One region of the Carboxydocella thermautotrophica DSM 16521 genome, then DNA from elsewhere that is predicted to be linked to it. Evidence: riboswitches for the same ligand, from Rfam matches in the RefSeq annotation. Region 1 holds a riboswitch; the other holds the start of a gene.
What was found. A riboswitch is a leader RNA that binds a small molecule or an ion and turns the genes downstream of it on or off. The one in region 1 is predicted to bind S-adenosylmethionine.
Positions count from the first base shown of each region.

Region 2: another riboswitch for S-adenosylmethionine. It lies ahead of B5D20_RS06350 (homocysteine synthase); the one in region 1 lies ahead of B5D20_RS02070 (phenylacetate--CoA ligase family protein).

Region 1 is NZ_FUXM01000003.1:70,595-78,456, forward strand. It holds gene sfsA (DNA/RNA nuclease SfsA) at 53-763, shown strand; gene B5D20_RS02055 (hypothetical protein) at 760-1,623, shown strand; gene B5D20_RS02060 (chromate transporter) at 1,617-2,162, shown strand; gene B5D20_RS02065 (uroporphyrinogen decarboxylase/cobalamine-independent methonine synthase family protein) at 2,165-3,214, shown strand; SAM riboswitch class I at 3,280-3,396, shown strand; gene B5D20_RS02070 (phenylacetate--CoA ligase family protein) at 3,472-4,395, shown strand; gene B5D20_RS02075 (methylenetetrahydrofolate reductase C-terminal domain-containing protein) at 4,379-4,624, shown strand; gene B5D20_RS02080 (methylenetetrahydrofolate reductase) at 4,637-5,515, shown strand; gene B5D20_RS02085 (histidinol-phosphatase HisJ family protein) at 5,505-6,308, shown strand; gene B5D20_RS02090 (bacteriohemerythrin) at 6,378-6,782, shown strand; gene mraZ (division/cell wall cluster transcriptional repressor MraZ) at 6,981-7,418, shown strand; gene rsmH (16S rRNA (cytosine(1402)-N(4))-methyltransferase RsmH) at 7,439-7,862, shown strand, end outside.
Region 2 is NZ_FUXM01000012.1:24,195-32,056, reverse strand. It holds gene B5D20_RS06375 (HD-GYP domain-containing protein) at 1-929, opposite strand, end outside; gene B5D20_RS06370 (FprA family A-type flavoprotein) at 1,070-2,284, shown strand; gene B5D20_RS06365 (NAD(P)/FAD-dependent oxidoreductase) at 2,310-3,497, shown strand; gene rd (rubredoxin) at 3,517-3,675, shown strand; gene B5D20_RS06355 (SurA N-terminal domain-containing protein) at 3,731-4,294, shown strand; SAM riboswitch class I at 4,369-4,473, shown strand; gene B5D20_RS06350 (homocysteine synthase) at 4,539-5,825, shown strand; gene B5D20_RS06345 (DMT family transporter) at 5,835-6,278, opposite strand; gene B5D20_RS06340 (diguanylate cyclase) at 6,445-7,862, shown strand, end outside.

The sequences.
Region 1 (7,862 bases):
GGGAAAGAGGCGAAAGGCCTCTTTTCTTTTATAACAAAACGGAGTGGAAAAAATGGCTGTAACTGTATTCTGGTCGGAAAAACTGGCTACAGGCCGGTTTATCCGCCGCTTAAACCGCTTTGCTGTGGAAATAGCTACTGCAACAGCAGCCAGTTTGCGACTGCATTTGCCCAATTCCGGCCGGTTGCGGGAACTGCTGGTACCAGGTGCGGAGGTGCGCTGGCTACCCCGGCCTGAGCGGCAGGGAGTAACCGTCGGAGACCTGCTGCTGGTGGCGTACCAGGGGCGCTGGGTCTGCGTGGATGCCAGGGTACCCAATCAGCTGGCAGAAGCACTCCTGGGGCAGGGACTCTGGCCAGGCCCCTTGCCCTCCATCCAGAAACTGCGCCGGGAGGTAACGGCTGGTGAAAGCCGTTTTGACCTGGGCTGGCAGGGAAAAGAGGGGCAGGGGTTTCTGGAGGTCAAGTCAGTTACTCTGGTAGTAGAGGGAGAGGGACGCTTTCCCGATGCTCCGACGACCCGGGGAACCCGGCATCTCCAGCATCTGGCTGAACTGAGTCGACAGGGGTACTGGACCGGGGTGCTGTTTATCATCCAGAGGGATGATGCTCTCACTTTTGTCCCCAATCACGCAACCGACCCGGCTTTTGCCGCAGCATTAAGTAGCGCGGCTGGAGCTGGTGTGCATATCGCAGCTGCTCTCTGCCCGGTGGACGAAGACGGGATCGCTTTTCGGCAATGGCTGCCGGTGAGATTAGCATGAAAAAAGTGGTCAGCATCAGTCTGGGTAGTCCTGCCGGGGATTTTTGCTGGCAGGGCCGGATTGGTGATGAGTTCTTACAGGTGGAACGCCGGGGAGCAGGGGGAGATATTCAGCGGGCCGCTGCCTGGCTCAGGGAGCTGGATGGACAGGTAACTGCCCTGGCCCTGGGGGGAGTGAACCTGGCCTACCAGTTGCCAGGCCGGAGCTGGCCCCTGCCGGAAGGACAATTTCTGGCCCGTCAGGTCAGACAGACGCCGCTTTATGATGGCAGTGATTTTAAAGCGAGCTGGGACCAGCAGTTGATTCTGAGCCAGGCTGAAAAATGGCGGGGGAGCAGAGTGCTGCTGGCTTCTGCCCTGGACCGCCCCTGGCTGGCTCAGGCTCTGCTGACCAGCGGGGCAGACCTCTGGCTGGGGGATGCCTGGCTGGCCCTGGGTTTGCCTCTGCTTTTTCCCGGTCTCAAGGGTTTTCAGGTGCTGGCCCGGCTGACCATGCCTGGTTTAAGGCGGCTGCCCTTGCGTTATCTTTATCCCCAGCGGCAACAGCAGGAAGGGCAGCGACGCTGGCGGCCCCTGGGCCCGCGGACTTTTGACTGGCTGGCCGGGGATAGCCATTTGCTGCAAAAGGGAGCCGGACACTGGCCGCAGGCCCGGATCCTGGCCAGCACTGTCAGGCCCCGGGATTTAACGCCTTTTGCCGGGCGTTTATACTATCTTTACCCCTGTCTGGCACCTGGCCTCAGTCCGGGGGCCAATCTCTGGGAAGCCATCGCTTCTGCACTGAGCATGGATGGCATCGGATTCTGGCAAAAATATCACAGCTTTGCAGGCAAGTGCCTGGGGGAGGGCAAATTATGCTGACAATCTGGCAATTGTTTCTGGCTTTTTTTAAAGTAGGCATTTTCGGCTATGGTGGTGGCCCGGCAGCCATTCCGCTGGCCCAGCAGGAAGTGGTGGAAAATTACCACTGGATGAGCAAAGAGGAATTCACTGATATGCTGGCCATGGCCAATGCCCTGCCCGGACCTATTGCCACCAAGATGGCAGCTTATGTAGGTTATAAAATGGCCGGCTGGTGGGGGGCGGTTGTTGCTCTGGCTGGCGTAGTGGTGCCCACTGCCGTAGCGGTGGTGGCCCTGGGGGCTTTTTTCTGGCGTTATCGCCATCACCCGGGGATTGCAGGGATGTTGAAGGCGGTACGGCCCGTGGTGGTTGTGCTGCTGATTCAGACAGCCTGGGAAATGGGAGCAAATGCCTTTCCCGACCAGTTCACCTGGATAATTGCGGCTGCTTCCCTGCTGGCCCTGCTCTGGCTTAAAATCCACCCGGCCTGGGTGATTTCAGTTAGTATGGCCCTGGGTTTTTTTCTGCAAGTGGGACTTTTTAAGGAGGGACGGTAGTTATGGCAGTAAAAGTAACAGGAATCGGCAGTTTGCCCCATCAGGAGATTGAAGCAGGACTGGCATTAATCCAAAAATATATGGGAGACTGGCCGCACTGGCCGCAATTTCCCGCCCGGGGCTGGCAGGAGGAGTTTGTACCCCAGTATGTTTCCCCGCTCATCCAGCTGGGTCTGGTAGAAAAAAGAGGTACAAAACTGGTTTTTGCTACCGACGGGGAAGATTTTGCCCTGCGTCTGGCGGATTTCTACGAACTTTACCTGGCAGCTCAGGAGGGGGAGAGCAGGGCTCTGGCCGCTTTTGCCCTGCCGGAAGCAAGTGCCAGCGGCCTTTACGCCCTGGTCCGTTCCATTCAGGCTGGCAACTGGCAGGCCCAGGGAGTAAAAGGCCAGCTGAGTGGCCCCATTACCATCGGCTTTCAGCTCTTGCAACCCGATGGCCGGGCGGCTTACTATGATGAGCAGTTGCGGGACGTGATCCTGAAGGCCTGTGAAATGGGAGCCCGCTGGCAGACCCGTTTTTTGCGGGAAGAAACGGGGTTGCCGGTAATAGTCTCGGTGGATGATCCAGGTATCTATGCTCTGGGGCTATCCACCCACATTACCCTGACCCGGGAAGGCATCAAGGAGGATTTGACCACGGTTATGACTGCCATCAAGGCCGAGGGCGGAAGAACCGGTCTGCATTGCTGTGCCGGTACGGACTGGTCCATGGTGATGGAATGCCCGCTGGATATTCTCTTCTTTGATGCCTATGAATATCTTACCTCCTTGCTGGTACATATACCGGCTTTGCAGGCCTATTTCCAGCGAGGTGGGGAAGTGGCCTGGGGACTGGTACCCACTTCTCCCCGGATTGAGACTGAGACCGCAGAGTCCCTGCTGGCCCGCTGGCAGGAAGTGCTGGCAGCCCTGGAACAGCGAGGACTGGACCGGGAACTGGTGCTGCCCCGGAGCTGGCTGACTCCCAGCTGTGGCACAGGAACCCTGTCTGTGGCAGCAGCGGAAAAGGTTTACCATATAACAGCTGAGCTGGCGGAAAAAATTTTCTAAAACAGTTGACATTTTCCCCTGATCTGCATAAAATAGCTTTGTAAACAATTTCATAGGAATTCGTACTCTTATCCAGAGAGGTGGAGGGACTGGCCCGATGAAACCCGGCAACAGCCCATGCGTTGGGGACGACGGATGGGAAATGTGCCAATTCCTGCAGGTGTTTACCTGACAGATAAGAGGAAGAAGGCTATTTATGTCCTCTTCTGCTTATCTGCAGGAGAGGATTTTTTGTTTTCGGGAAAGGGGTGCAGACGATGAGAAAACAGAACCAATGGCAAAAAATTCAGGGGCTGCAACAGTTGCTGGCCAGAGAAACCTGCTGGTATGCTTACAGCCGCAGTGCCTGGTACCGGCAGCTCTGGGATCGCTGGCAACTCCATCCCAAGGACCTGACCGACTGGCAGGTATTTGGCCGCTGGCCCCAGGTGGAAATAGATGATTGGCCGGAAGGAATTCAGCTGACTGAAGAAGAATACTGGAATGGGTTGATCACCGTTACCGATGGCCGGGGTGGCCGCCGGCTGGTGCCCTATACCAGCAAGGACAAGGAACAGGGGATTGAGGCCTACCAGACTCTCTTTCAATTTGCCGGTATCGGCAAAGGGGATAAGGTGGTAATCTGCCCGCCCCTGCCGGGCCTGCTGGACTGGGCCGTTCCGGCCCTGGAACGGCTGGGAGCCTTACCGGTGTTGATTGAAGCCCGGGCTCTGGCCTCCACCCTGGTGGGCAAGGAACCCACCGTGCTGATCATGGGAAAGGAGCAACTGCCTTACCTCTATGGGCTGCCCCTGAAACGGCTGTTGCTGGTCTGGCTGGAAGGGGAAGAAGGGGGCCTGGCGGAGGCCATCCAGGAGGCGCGGCAAATCAGCAACGGGGAGGTAACGGCTCTGGTGCAGCCAGCCTGGTTGCCCTTCCCGGCAGCCATTACCTGTGAAAAGGGCAGTATCCACTGGTTGCATGAACATGTTCTGGCCCAGCAGTCTCCTGGCAACCGACTGCTGCTGACCAGCCTGCGCCTGCAGGCCTGGCCCCTGGTCCGATATGTCAGCCAGCTCAAAGGTATCTGGTCCACTTCCCCCTGTGCCTGTGGTCGGGATGATACTCCGGTGTTGATCAGCCTGGCTACCTGGGGCAAGGAAAAGAAAAGGGGGGGCCAGAGCAATGCCGCAGCCCGCTAAATCCTGTCAGCTTTGCCAGACCTGTCTCAAGCAGCAGACCTTTGACATTTGTCCGGTGCGAGCCTGTGCCAAAGGCTTGAACAGCGGGCCCTGTGGGGGCACCAGGCCGGGCGGCCAGTGCGAGGTGGGCAGCCGCCGCTGCGGCTGGGCCCTGATCTTTCAAAAAGCCAAAACCGCTGCAGTTGCTCTGCCAGCGAATGCGGGCATCAATTTGAAATTCTACGGATAAGGAGAGGTAGCCTTGTTGCAGCAAAAACTGGCTCAGGGGCGTCAGGTATTAACGGTTGAGTTGCCCCCGCCCCGGGGGATTGCTTTTCAGGAAGTGCTGGAGCTGGCCCTTGCTATCAAAGAGAAAGTTACAGCTTATAATATCACCGATAACCAGCGAGCGGTCATGCGCATGAGCCCGGTAGCAATGGCCGCTCTTTTGCTTCAGGCTGGCCTGGAACCTATTTGCCAGTTTACCTGCCGGGATCGCAACCGTTTGGCTCTGCAGTCGGAAATCCTGGGGGCAGCAGCTCTGGGTGTGCGCAATTTTTTGCTGCTAACCGGGGACCATACGCTGGTGGGGGACTGTCCTGGCGCCAAACCGGTTTTTGACCTGGATTCGGTCCAATTGCTGGCTGCTGCTGACAATTTGCGCCGGGGTTTTGCCTTAAACGGTGAACCCTTGCAGGGAGTACCGGATTTGTTTCTGGGGGCGGTGGTCAACCCGGCACCGGAACTCAGGGAAATGCAGATCTGGAAACTGCAGAAAAAAATCCGGGCCGGGGCAGCCTTTGTCCAGACCCAGGCCATCTATGACCCCGGCATCCTGGCGGATTTCCTGCAAGAGGCGGGGGAATTGGGCGTCCCCATCCTGGCCGGGGTGATACCACTGCGTTCCGCCCGGATGGCGCATTTTATGAATGCCAACATTCCCGGCATTCAGGTGCCCCCGGCTATGATCCGCGCCCTGGAAAAAGCAACAGATCCTCTGGCGGAGGGGCTGGCCATAACCGTTGAGCTCATCCGCGAGCTCAGAACCCTGGTGCCGGGTATCCACATCATGCCGGTCAATACCTTGCGGGCTTTGCCCACTTTGCTGGCCCGTCTGGAGGGAGAAGAACATGAAGGTTGATTATCACATTCACACCGCCCGCTGCGGCCATGCCAGCGGCAGGATGGAAGAATATGTAGAGGCAGCCCTGGCCCGTGGTTTTGCGGAAATAGGCTTTGCTGATCATCTGCCCATGTACTGGTTGCCGGAAGCCAAACGGGACCCGGAAATCGCCATGACCTTTGCCCAGTTACCCGGCTATGTGGCAGAGGTTAAGCAATTGCAACAAAAATATCCAGGTATCTCCATCCGCCTTGGCATAGAAGCTGACTACCTGCCGGGCTGTAAACCCCGGCTCCTGCAAGCTCTGGCCGGTTATGACTGGGACTATATCATCGGCTCGGTACACTTCCTGGATGACTGGGGCTTTGATGATCCCCGGCAACTGGAGGAATATAACCGGCGGGATCCGGAACAATACTGGGAAGAATATTATCGCCTGATCCAGGAATCGGCCCTGGCCGGGGTTTTCGATATCATCGGCCATGCTGATTTGATTAAGAAGTTTGATCCACCCCGGCCCAGCCAGTTGTATCGCCTCTATGATGAGACTGTGGCAATCCTGGCCCAATGCCAGGTGGCAGTGGAAATCAATACAGCCGGCTGGCGGGTACCGGCCAGGGAACAGTTTCCGGATGCCGATTTTCTGGCCCGCTGCGCCCGGGCTGGCGTGCCGGTCACCTTTGGTTCCGATGCCCACAAGCCGGAGCAGGTAGGATATAACTGGGATAAGGCGATAGACCTGTTGAAAGCGGTAGGATATCGGGAAATCGCCTTCTTCAAGTCAAGAAAAATTTTTTTGCAGCCTCTATAGATAAAGAGGAAATTCACGAATTCTGTCGAATGGTAATCATTATTAATAAAACCGGGGGGAGTGAAGACAATGGCAGTAAACTGGACGCCAGCCCTGGCGGTAGGAGTAGCGGAAATTGACCGGCAACATCAGGAACTGTTTCGCCGCATTGATAACCTGTTAACCGCCATGTCCCAGGGGAAGGGTAAGGAAGAAGTGGGCAATATCCTGAAGTTTCTCGAAGACTATGTGGTGGTGCACTTTACCGCTGAAGAAAAACTGATGCAGAGCCACAACTATCCCGCTTTTAATGAACACCTGGCCCAGCATCAGGCCTTTATTCAGGATTTTGCCAAACTGAAAGAGCAGTTTAACCGGGAAGGTCCTTCTACCATGGTGGTTCTTGCGGTACAGCGCCGGGTGGTGGACTGGTTGCGGGAACACATCAGTCAACGGGATAAAGCCATCGGCGAATTTTTGCAAAAAGGGAAGTAAAGAAGAAAAACATTAATTGAGGACAGCGGGTTCTATGCGGTCTAAAAGCATGGAACCCGCTGTTTTATGTAGCAGTGATTAAAAGTTTTTGGGACTTTTTTTTCAGCCAGCAGCAGGAAAAAAGCGATAAATAGAGAATATAGTGGAGTAAAGTGGTGAGAAGTGGTTAGTTGTGGTGGCGAAGTGGGGTGAAAGTGGATGTTCATGGGGGAATATCATCATACCATCGATCCCAAAGGCCGGTTGATTATTCCCGCCAAACTCAGGACTGGCCTGGGAGATCGCTTTGTCGCCACCAAAGGCATGGACAATTGCCTTTTTCTTTACCCCATGAACGAATGGCAGGTCTTAGAACAAAAGCTGAAAGCCTTACCTTTCACCCGGGCTGATGCCAGGGCCTTTGTCCGTTTTTTCTTTTCCGGGGCTACTGAATGTGAAGTGGACAAGCAGGGGAGGATCCTGTTGCCGGCTAACCTGAGGGAATATGCCAAACTGGATAAGGATGTGGTATTCCTGGGGGTTTCCAGCCGGGTGGAGATATGGAGCAAGGAACTGTGGGAAAAATACAGTCAGGAAGCCGAGGCTTCCTACAGTGAAATTGCTGAAAAAATCGTAGACCTGGATTTGGGAATTTAGGGACAAAGGAGCTGACAGCAGTGGAGTTTCGACACAAGTCAGTGTTACTGGAAGAATGCATGGCGGCCCTGAACCTGCGACCAGGGGGTGTCTATGTGGACTGTACCCTGGGAGGAGGCGGCCACAGCCAGGAGATACTGCTCAGAACCGGGCCCGATGGCAAACTGGTGGCCTTTGACCAGGATCCGGCGGCCATCCGGGCAGCAGGGGAAAGGCTGAAAGAATTCGGTGAACGGGTAACCCTGGTTCAGTCCAATTTCGTGAAATTGGAGGAGAAACTGCAGGAGCTGGGCTATACAGGTGTGGATGGCATCCTCTTTGACCTGGGAGTGTCATCCTATCAGCTGGATACGCCGGAAAGAGGGTTTTCCTACCAGCATGATGCCGTGCTGGATATGCGCATGGACCCGACGCAGCCAATCAGCGCTCGTGATTTACTGAACG
Region 2 (7,862 bases), on a different contig from region 1:
GCGGCGGCCCAGAAGGCCAGCTCCTCCAGACCGGGGATTTCCATCAACAGCCGTTCGGTATAATAGGCGTGGGCAATGATGCGGCTGTATTCCTGGGGGGTGAGCTGGTCTGGCTTATCCAGGATAGCCGAGGGGACAGCCAGCTTGCCCAGGTCATGTAAGAGACCAGCCAGATAGAGCTGACGGCACTGAGCGGCTGGCAGGCCCAGGGTCTGGCCCAGGTAGAAGGCGGTATTGGCAACCCGGCGGCTGTGGGCGGCGGTATAGGGACTTTTGGCATCCACCAGGTCAGCAAAAAGGAGGGCTAAATGTTTCAGAGATGCCTGCTGGATTTCCTGATCAAAAACCTGGCTGCGGCGGCGGATGGCCTGGGCTAAATTGCGATGGGCCAGGTCATAATAAACACGAGGTTCCTGCAAAAGTTCCAGATAGGCATCGGCTACTACAGGAGCCAGGCGTTTGCCTTTTTCCTTTTCCACAAAGGCGACAATCCGTTCCTGCACCGGTAGCAGGTCATAATCCTGGCCAAACTGGTTTTCAATCTGATCGGCCAGGAAAAGGAGCTGGGCTTCTATGGGAATCTCCTCACCGCTCAAGCCCAGTGGGAAACCGCTGCCATCCCAGGCTTCGTGATGAGCAGCGATAATAGGAGCGATTTCAGTTAACAAAGGGAGCTGGGTGGACCAGCGGGCCCCGGCCAGAGGGTGAGATTCTACCGGGAGCTGAGCATTGACTTTGCCGATATCATGGAGCAGACCGCCATAAAAAACCAGGCGCAGGCGGTCAGGAGCAAGTCCCAGTTTTTCGCCGGTGCGTAAGGCCAGATAGGCTACCCGCTGGGCGTGCTCCAGTTTTTTGTTTTCCGCCAGGTCCAGGGCCAGGGAGAAGGTACTGATTAAAGTGAACAAAGATACTTTCCAGCTATCCATTTTTTTGCCACTCCTTTGCAGGTATTTGCTGCCTGATGAAGAATATCTTAACATAAAAACTTTTGACAATCTATGATTTTTGCTATATGATATAATTAATAATAATTCCTAATAAGACTAAAAACAAGGGGGTATTTTAAATGGACAGAGTTGGAGCGATCAAAATAAAAGAAGGGATTTACTGGGCAGGGGCCCTGAACCCGGATTTAAGGGTATTTGATATTGTGATGGAAACAGCCCATGGCACTACATATAACTCTTATGTTGTCAAAGGGGAAAAGATAGCGGTATTTGAAACTGTCAAGGAGCGCTTTTTCTCCGAATACCTGGCCCGGCTGAAAGAGGTAGTGAACCCTGCTGATATTGATTATATTATCGTTGACCATACTGAACCGGATCATGCTGGCAGCGTCTTTGCTCTGCTGGACCTGGCTCCTAATGCCAAAGTGGTGGGGTCCAAATCTGCTTTGCGCTTTCTGAAAGCCATTACCAACCGGGAATTTCCGTCGATTGAGGCCAAAGAGGGCATGACTATAGACCTGGGAGGGAAAACCTTGCAGTTTATTATGGCCCCCTTCCTGCACTGGCCGGATTCTATGTATACCTACATTCCCGAGGATAAAGTGCTGATCACCTGTGATAGTTTTGGCAGCCATTACAGCAGCCCTATGATTTTCGATGACCTGGTCGGGGATTTCAGTTCTGACCTGCGTTATTACTATGATGTAATCATGAGTCCTTTCGCCAGTTACGTGCTGGAGGCCATCAATAAAATCCGCAATTTGCCCATAGATGTATTCTGCCCGGGACATGGTCCTGTTCTGCGCAGCAAGGGCTGGGAAATTGTTGACCTCTATGAACAGTGGAGCAAGCAATTGCTGGCAGAGCAGCACCAGGGTCCGGTGTTGATCGCCTATATTTCAGCTTATGGCTACACCAAGGCGATGGCTGCAGAGATCGCCCGGGGGATTGCCAGTGTCAATAGCTGTGAAGTAGAAGTGGTGGATATTACCGAAATACCGCTGAGCGAGTTGAAGACAAAAATAGAACGAGCCCGGGCTTTTCTGGTCGGCTCCCCTACCATTAACAGGGATGCTGTCAAACCCGCCTGGGATTTGCTCTCGGTGGTATGTCCCATCAAGAATAAAAACAAACCTGTTGCCGCCTTCGGTTCCTATGGCTGGAGCGGGGAGGCAACCAGAATGCTGGAGGAACGGATGAGTGCCCTGGGCCTTAAGGTAGTGCAACCGGCATTGCGGGTCAACTTTAAACCCAGTGAGAAGGAGCTCAGGGATTGTTTTGAGTTCGGGGTGGCCTTTGCTCAAAGCCTGGGCAAAGATGAAACCGGTCGTTAGAGGAGACAGGAAAGGGGTATGGCCTATGGCAATAGTAATTTTGGGCGGCGGGGTAGCTGCTGTCAGTGCCATAGAAGGCATTCGCCAGCAGGATAAGGAGCAACCGGTTACGCTGGTAGCAGCGGAGAAGTACCCACCTTATTACCGCTTGCGCCTTTCCTTTCTGCTGGGCCAGGAGTTTGAGGTGGAAAAGTTTTTGTTAAAACCTCCGGCCTGGTATCAGGAAATGGGTGTGGAGCTAAGGCTGGGAATAAAGGCGGAAAGGATTGATCCCGCTTCCCGTCAGGTGCGGTTAGAAGACGGAAGTGTCCTTTCCTATTCATCCCTGATTATAGCCACCGGAAGCCGGGCCTTTTTGCCGCCGGTACCGGGCAATCAGCTGGCAGGAGTTTTTACCCTGCGCACCGCTGAGGATGCCCAACGAATCAATGAATTCGCCCGGCCAGGCCAAAAAGGGATCATCATCGGAGGGGGACCGCTGGGGCTGGAAGCGGCCTGGACTCTCAGTCAGCGCGGTATTCAGGTGGCGGTATTAGAACACAATCAGCGTTTGTTGCCTCGCCAGGTGGATGAAAAAGCTTCAGCCTACCTCCACCGGGCTGCCCAGAGAGCGGGGATTGAACTGGTGCTGGCTGCCCAGGCCCAGGCCATTACCGGCACGGAAAAAGTAGAAGCTTTGCAACTGGCCGATGGCCGACAGCTGCCGGCGGATTTTATTCTCTTTTCCACCGGAGTACGGCCCAATCTGGAAATAGCCCAGGCTGCCGGACTTGCCTGTCAGCGGGGGATTGTGGTCGACCGGTATCTTCGCACTTCCCAGGACCAAATCTGGGCTTGCGGGGACGTGGCGGAATACAATGGCCAGGTCTGGGGGCTGTGGCCAGTGGCTCAGGCTCAGGGGCGGGTAGCCGGGATGAATGCTGCTGGCGCTGAGGAAAAATATGTAGAGGTGCCGCCGCCATCGATTCTTAAAGTCATGGGCACATCCGTCTTCTCCATAGGCAACTGGGCTGAGAGTGGTAGCCAGAAAGTCAAGGCAGACGAAGAGGGTTTTTATTGCAAATTGTGTTTCCAGGGCCGTCAGCTCACTGGTGCCATAGTCATTGGAGATGAGGGCCTGGCCCGGCAGTTAAAACGGGCGGTGGAAAAAGGCATGGAAACGGACCCGGAAGCAGATTTTTCCCGGATTCTGGCGGATCTGGGACAGGGATAAAAAGAAAGGAGATGTTCTTATGGAAAAATACGTCTGTGTTATTTGCGGCTATGTCTATGACCCGGCAGTTGGGGATACGGATAATGGGATTGCTCCTGGCACTCCTTTTGAAGCTCTGCCGGCAGACTGGGTTTGCCCCATGTGTGGCGCTGGCAAGGAAGATTTCGAAAAAGAGTAAGGCTTTTGGCCCCGGGAAAGCCCGGGGCCTTTCTGGCAAGGAGGATTAGATTAGCATGCGCAAGCTATTGTTGCTTGTAATCGTATTGCTGGTCATCATTACTGGCTGTGCCAGACAGACTACCCCTCCTCCGCAGCTGGATAATAAAACGGCGGCCATAGTGAACGGCGAAAAGATCAGCACCGTTGACTTTGAACGCCGGGTAGAAAAGAAAAAGTTTGTCCTCACGGCTCAGGGCACGGATTTTAACGGGCCCAGCCGGGAGCATGCCCTGACCATGCTCCGGGAAGAGGTAATCGCTGACCTGGTCAGGGAAACTTTATTAATGCAGGAGGCGACCAGACTAAAGCTGATAGCTACTGATGCGGAAGTAGAGGCGGTTATCAAGGAAATCCGGGCCAATTTTCCCGATGAGGCCACCTTCCAGGCTACAATTCAGGCCCGGGGGCTGACAGTGGAGGCGATGCACAAATATAACCGGCTCCAGCTGACACGACAGAAGCTGGTGCAATACTGGGGCGGGGAGGATAAACTGCAGGAAAGGTTGGCAGAGGTGGAAAAAAAGGCGAAGATCCGTATTAATGATCAGGTAGTGGAACGGATATTGCAAGAAATTTAAATATAATTCCCACTAACTATATTGACATACTCAGATATACATGCTATTGTTATACTACACAAATAAATAGGCGACTCTTATCGCGAGTGGTGGAGGGACTGGCCCGATGAAGCCCGGCAACAGCCGCCTGAAGGCGGAAATGTGCCAAATCCTGCAGGCAAAAGCCTGAGAGATGAGAGGGAAGCATGGTTATGCCAGGCGCCTCTCGGGCGCTTTTAATTTTTTCAAGAAAGGGGAAAGGATAATGAACAAAAAACCAGGCTTTGACACGATTGCACTTCATGGCGGGCAACAACCTGATCCTGCTACTGGAGCCAGGGCTGTGCCCATTTATCAGACTACATCCTATTGCTTCCGTGATTCCCAGCATGCGGCCGACCTGTTTGCCCTGAAGGAAGCGGGCAATATTTATACCCGGATTATGAATCCCACTACTGATGTGTTTGAACAGCGGATGGCCCAGCTGGAAGGAGGAGTAGGGGCACTGGCTGTTTCCTCCGGTCAGGCGGCTATCACTTTCTCCATCCTTAACCTGGCCCAGGCCGGTGATGAAATCGTAGCTTCCAGCAGTCTTTATGGCGGGACCTATAACCTGTTTGCCCACACCCTCCCTAAACTGGGGATCAAGGTGATTTTCGTCGACTCCCGGGATCCGGAAAATTACCGACAGGCTATTACCCCTAAGACCAAAGCCCTTTATGGAGAACTGATCGGGAACCCGCGCCTGGATGTGCTGGATATAGAAAGGGTGGCGGAAATCGCCCATGAAAACGGGATTCCCCTGATTGTGGACAACACCCTGGGGACGCCTTACCTCTGCCGGCCCATAGAACATGGAGCGGATATAGTGGTCCATTCGGCCACCAAGTTTATCGGAGGCCATGGGACTTCTATTGGCGGGGTCATTATTGACGGGGGCAAATTTGACTGGTCGGCCAGTGGTAAATTCCCCGGTCTGACTGAACCCGATCCCAGCTACCACGGGATGAAATACCATGAAGCCCTGGGGCCGCTGGCTTATATCGTTAAGGCCAGAGTGCAGTTGTTGCGGGATCTGGGTTCCTGCTTGAGTCCCTTCAACAGCTTCCTTTTCCTGCAGGGTCTGGAAACCCTGTCCCTGCGCATGGAGCGGCATAGCAGCAATGCCCTGCAAGTAGCCCGCTGGTTGGAACAGCATCCCCTGGTAGAATGGGTTAACTATCCTGGTTTGGCAAGCAGCCCGGAATACGCCAGGGCACAAAAATACCTGCCCCGAGGCCAGGGAGCTATCCTGACCTTTGGCATTAAGGGCGGTCTGGAGGCAGGCCGGAAATTTATCGATAGCCTTGAATTATTCTCCCATCTGGCCAATGTAGGGGATGCCAAATCCCTGGTCATTCATCCGGCCTCTACCACCCACCAGCAATTAACTCCGGAACAGCAATTGACAACCGGGGTAACGGAAGAAATGATCCGCCTCTCCATTGGTTTGGAAGATGTCAATGACCTGATCGCTGACCTGGATCAGGCCCTGCAAAAAGCCCAGGCCTAAGGCCTGGACTTATTTTTGCAGTAATAGACGGGCACCGATAACCAGGAGCAATAGACCGGCCAGGTGGGTCCAGTGGGGCTGTTTGGGCGTAAGACCGGCCAGGCCCAGATAATCCAGCAAGGCGGCGGTGCTGACCTGGCCGACGATAATTGCTGTAGTTGCGGAAATGGCCCCCAGGCGGCTAATGCCCAGCACGACGGTAGCAATAATGGCTACATTGATAAAACCCCCCAGATAGGCATACCAGGGGACTGTACTGATTTTCCCCCAGGTTGGAAAACCGGTACCGGTAAAAATCAGCACCGCCCCCACTCCCGCCAGTCCCAGCAAATGTACCAGCAGGGTGGCAGGCCAGAGGCCGAGGTTTTTGTTGAGCAGGGTGTTAAGTACCCCTTGTACAGCCATCAGGGACCCGGCTGCCACCGGAATCAACAGTGCAGTCCAATTGCTCATTATCTCCCCTCCCGTGTCGAAAAAGATAATTACATTTATTATTCTGGCTATTAATGTAATGTTTTATGTAAAAAGAGGATTTTTTTGCAGCAGGGAGAATACAAATAAATTATTAGATAGCAGGCAGAATAACTCGGGCTCATGGCGGAGAAAGGGGCTTGGGGAGATGAAACTGAATCTGAGGACCAGGTTAACGCTGATTCTAGCGGTGCTTGTCTTCTTTTCCTGTGGTCTGACGGGCTGGCTGGCGGTCTATCGGGCTAAATCAGTGATTGAAGACGAAATGCTGGACCAGGTTAAACGGATATCCTTGCATTTGGACAAAAAAATAGAAGGGGATTTTGAAATGATCATGGCCCGCCTGGGAGTAATTAATGCTGCCGAAGGGACCAAGTGGCAGGAACTCAAGGCGGAATTGCAACGGCTGGTCACTGCTGAGCTGGTAGGCAGCGCAGATGAGATGGGAGCAGCCTACCATGTGGAAGGTCGGGACTGGCTGGTGGCGGTAAAGGAACCGCCGGGCGGAGAACTGTTTTTGCGCCAGTTATTGCGCAGGGTACATCAGCTGGAAAACAAAAACATCTGGGAAGAACACCTTTTTACTGAAAATGGTGTACAGATGATTGTGCGTCCCCTGATCCGTAATGACCAGATAATTGGTCATGTCTTTGTCTGGCGAACTATTGAACCAATTGAAAATCTGATCGATAAACTGAAAACCGAAATTTTACTGGTTTTTATTTTAACCTTTGTTATGGGCCTGGCCGGGGTTTTCTGGTTATCCCGGGCCCTGCTGACAGATGTAGACAAAATCAAGGAAGGGATTCAGAGGTTGAAATTTGATTTGCATTCTCCTCTGCCCAAAGTAGGAAGTGAGCTGGAGGAGATTGCGGCTGCTATTGAAACCCTGTCGGTTTCCCTCCTGAACTTGCAGGAAGCCAGCAAGGGGCTGGTGGCTTCCCGCTATCTGGACGAAACCCTGCAACGAGGCCTGGAAATGATAGAAAGAGTATTCGGGGCCAAATATGCCGCTATTTTCCTGTATGATGAAAAGGCTGATGAGCTGAGCATTAAAGCATCCATTGGCTTAAGCCGGGAATATGTCAAAACCGTAAGGATGAAAAAAGGGGAAGGTTATAGCGGCAGGGTCATGTTGACCGATTTGCCATCTGCAACCGATGATTTGCGCAGGGATGAACGCACTGTCTGGGTGCAGATGGTACGCTTTGAAGGGATCGTTTCCCTGCTGGTGGTACCTTTAAGGGGCAAGGGGGGGCTGCTGGGAACCATTGAGGTCTATACCAAACATAAACACACTTTTACCCCCAGTGAGATCAGTCTGCTTTCATCTCTGGCCCACCAGATCGGGTTATCGGTGGAAAATGCCATGCTCTTTGAGGAAATGCAAACCAGAGCAATTACCGACCGTTTAACTGGTTTATATAACCAGAAGCAATTTTATGAACTACTGCAATCAGAGATTGCGGCTGCGCAGTTATATAAAAAGCCTCTTTCCTTGTTGATGCTGGATGTCGACTTTTTCAAGCAGTACAATGATACCTTTGGCCATCCGGCCGGGGACCG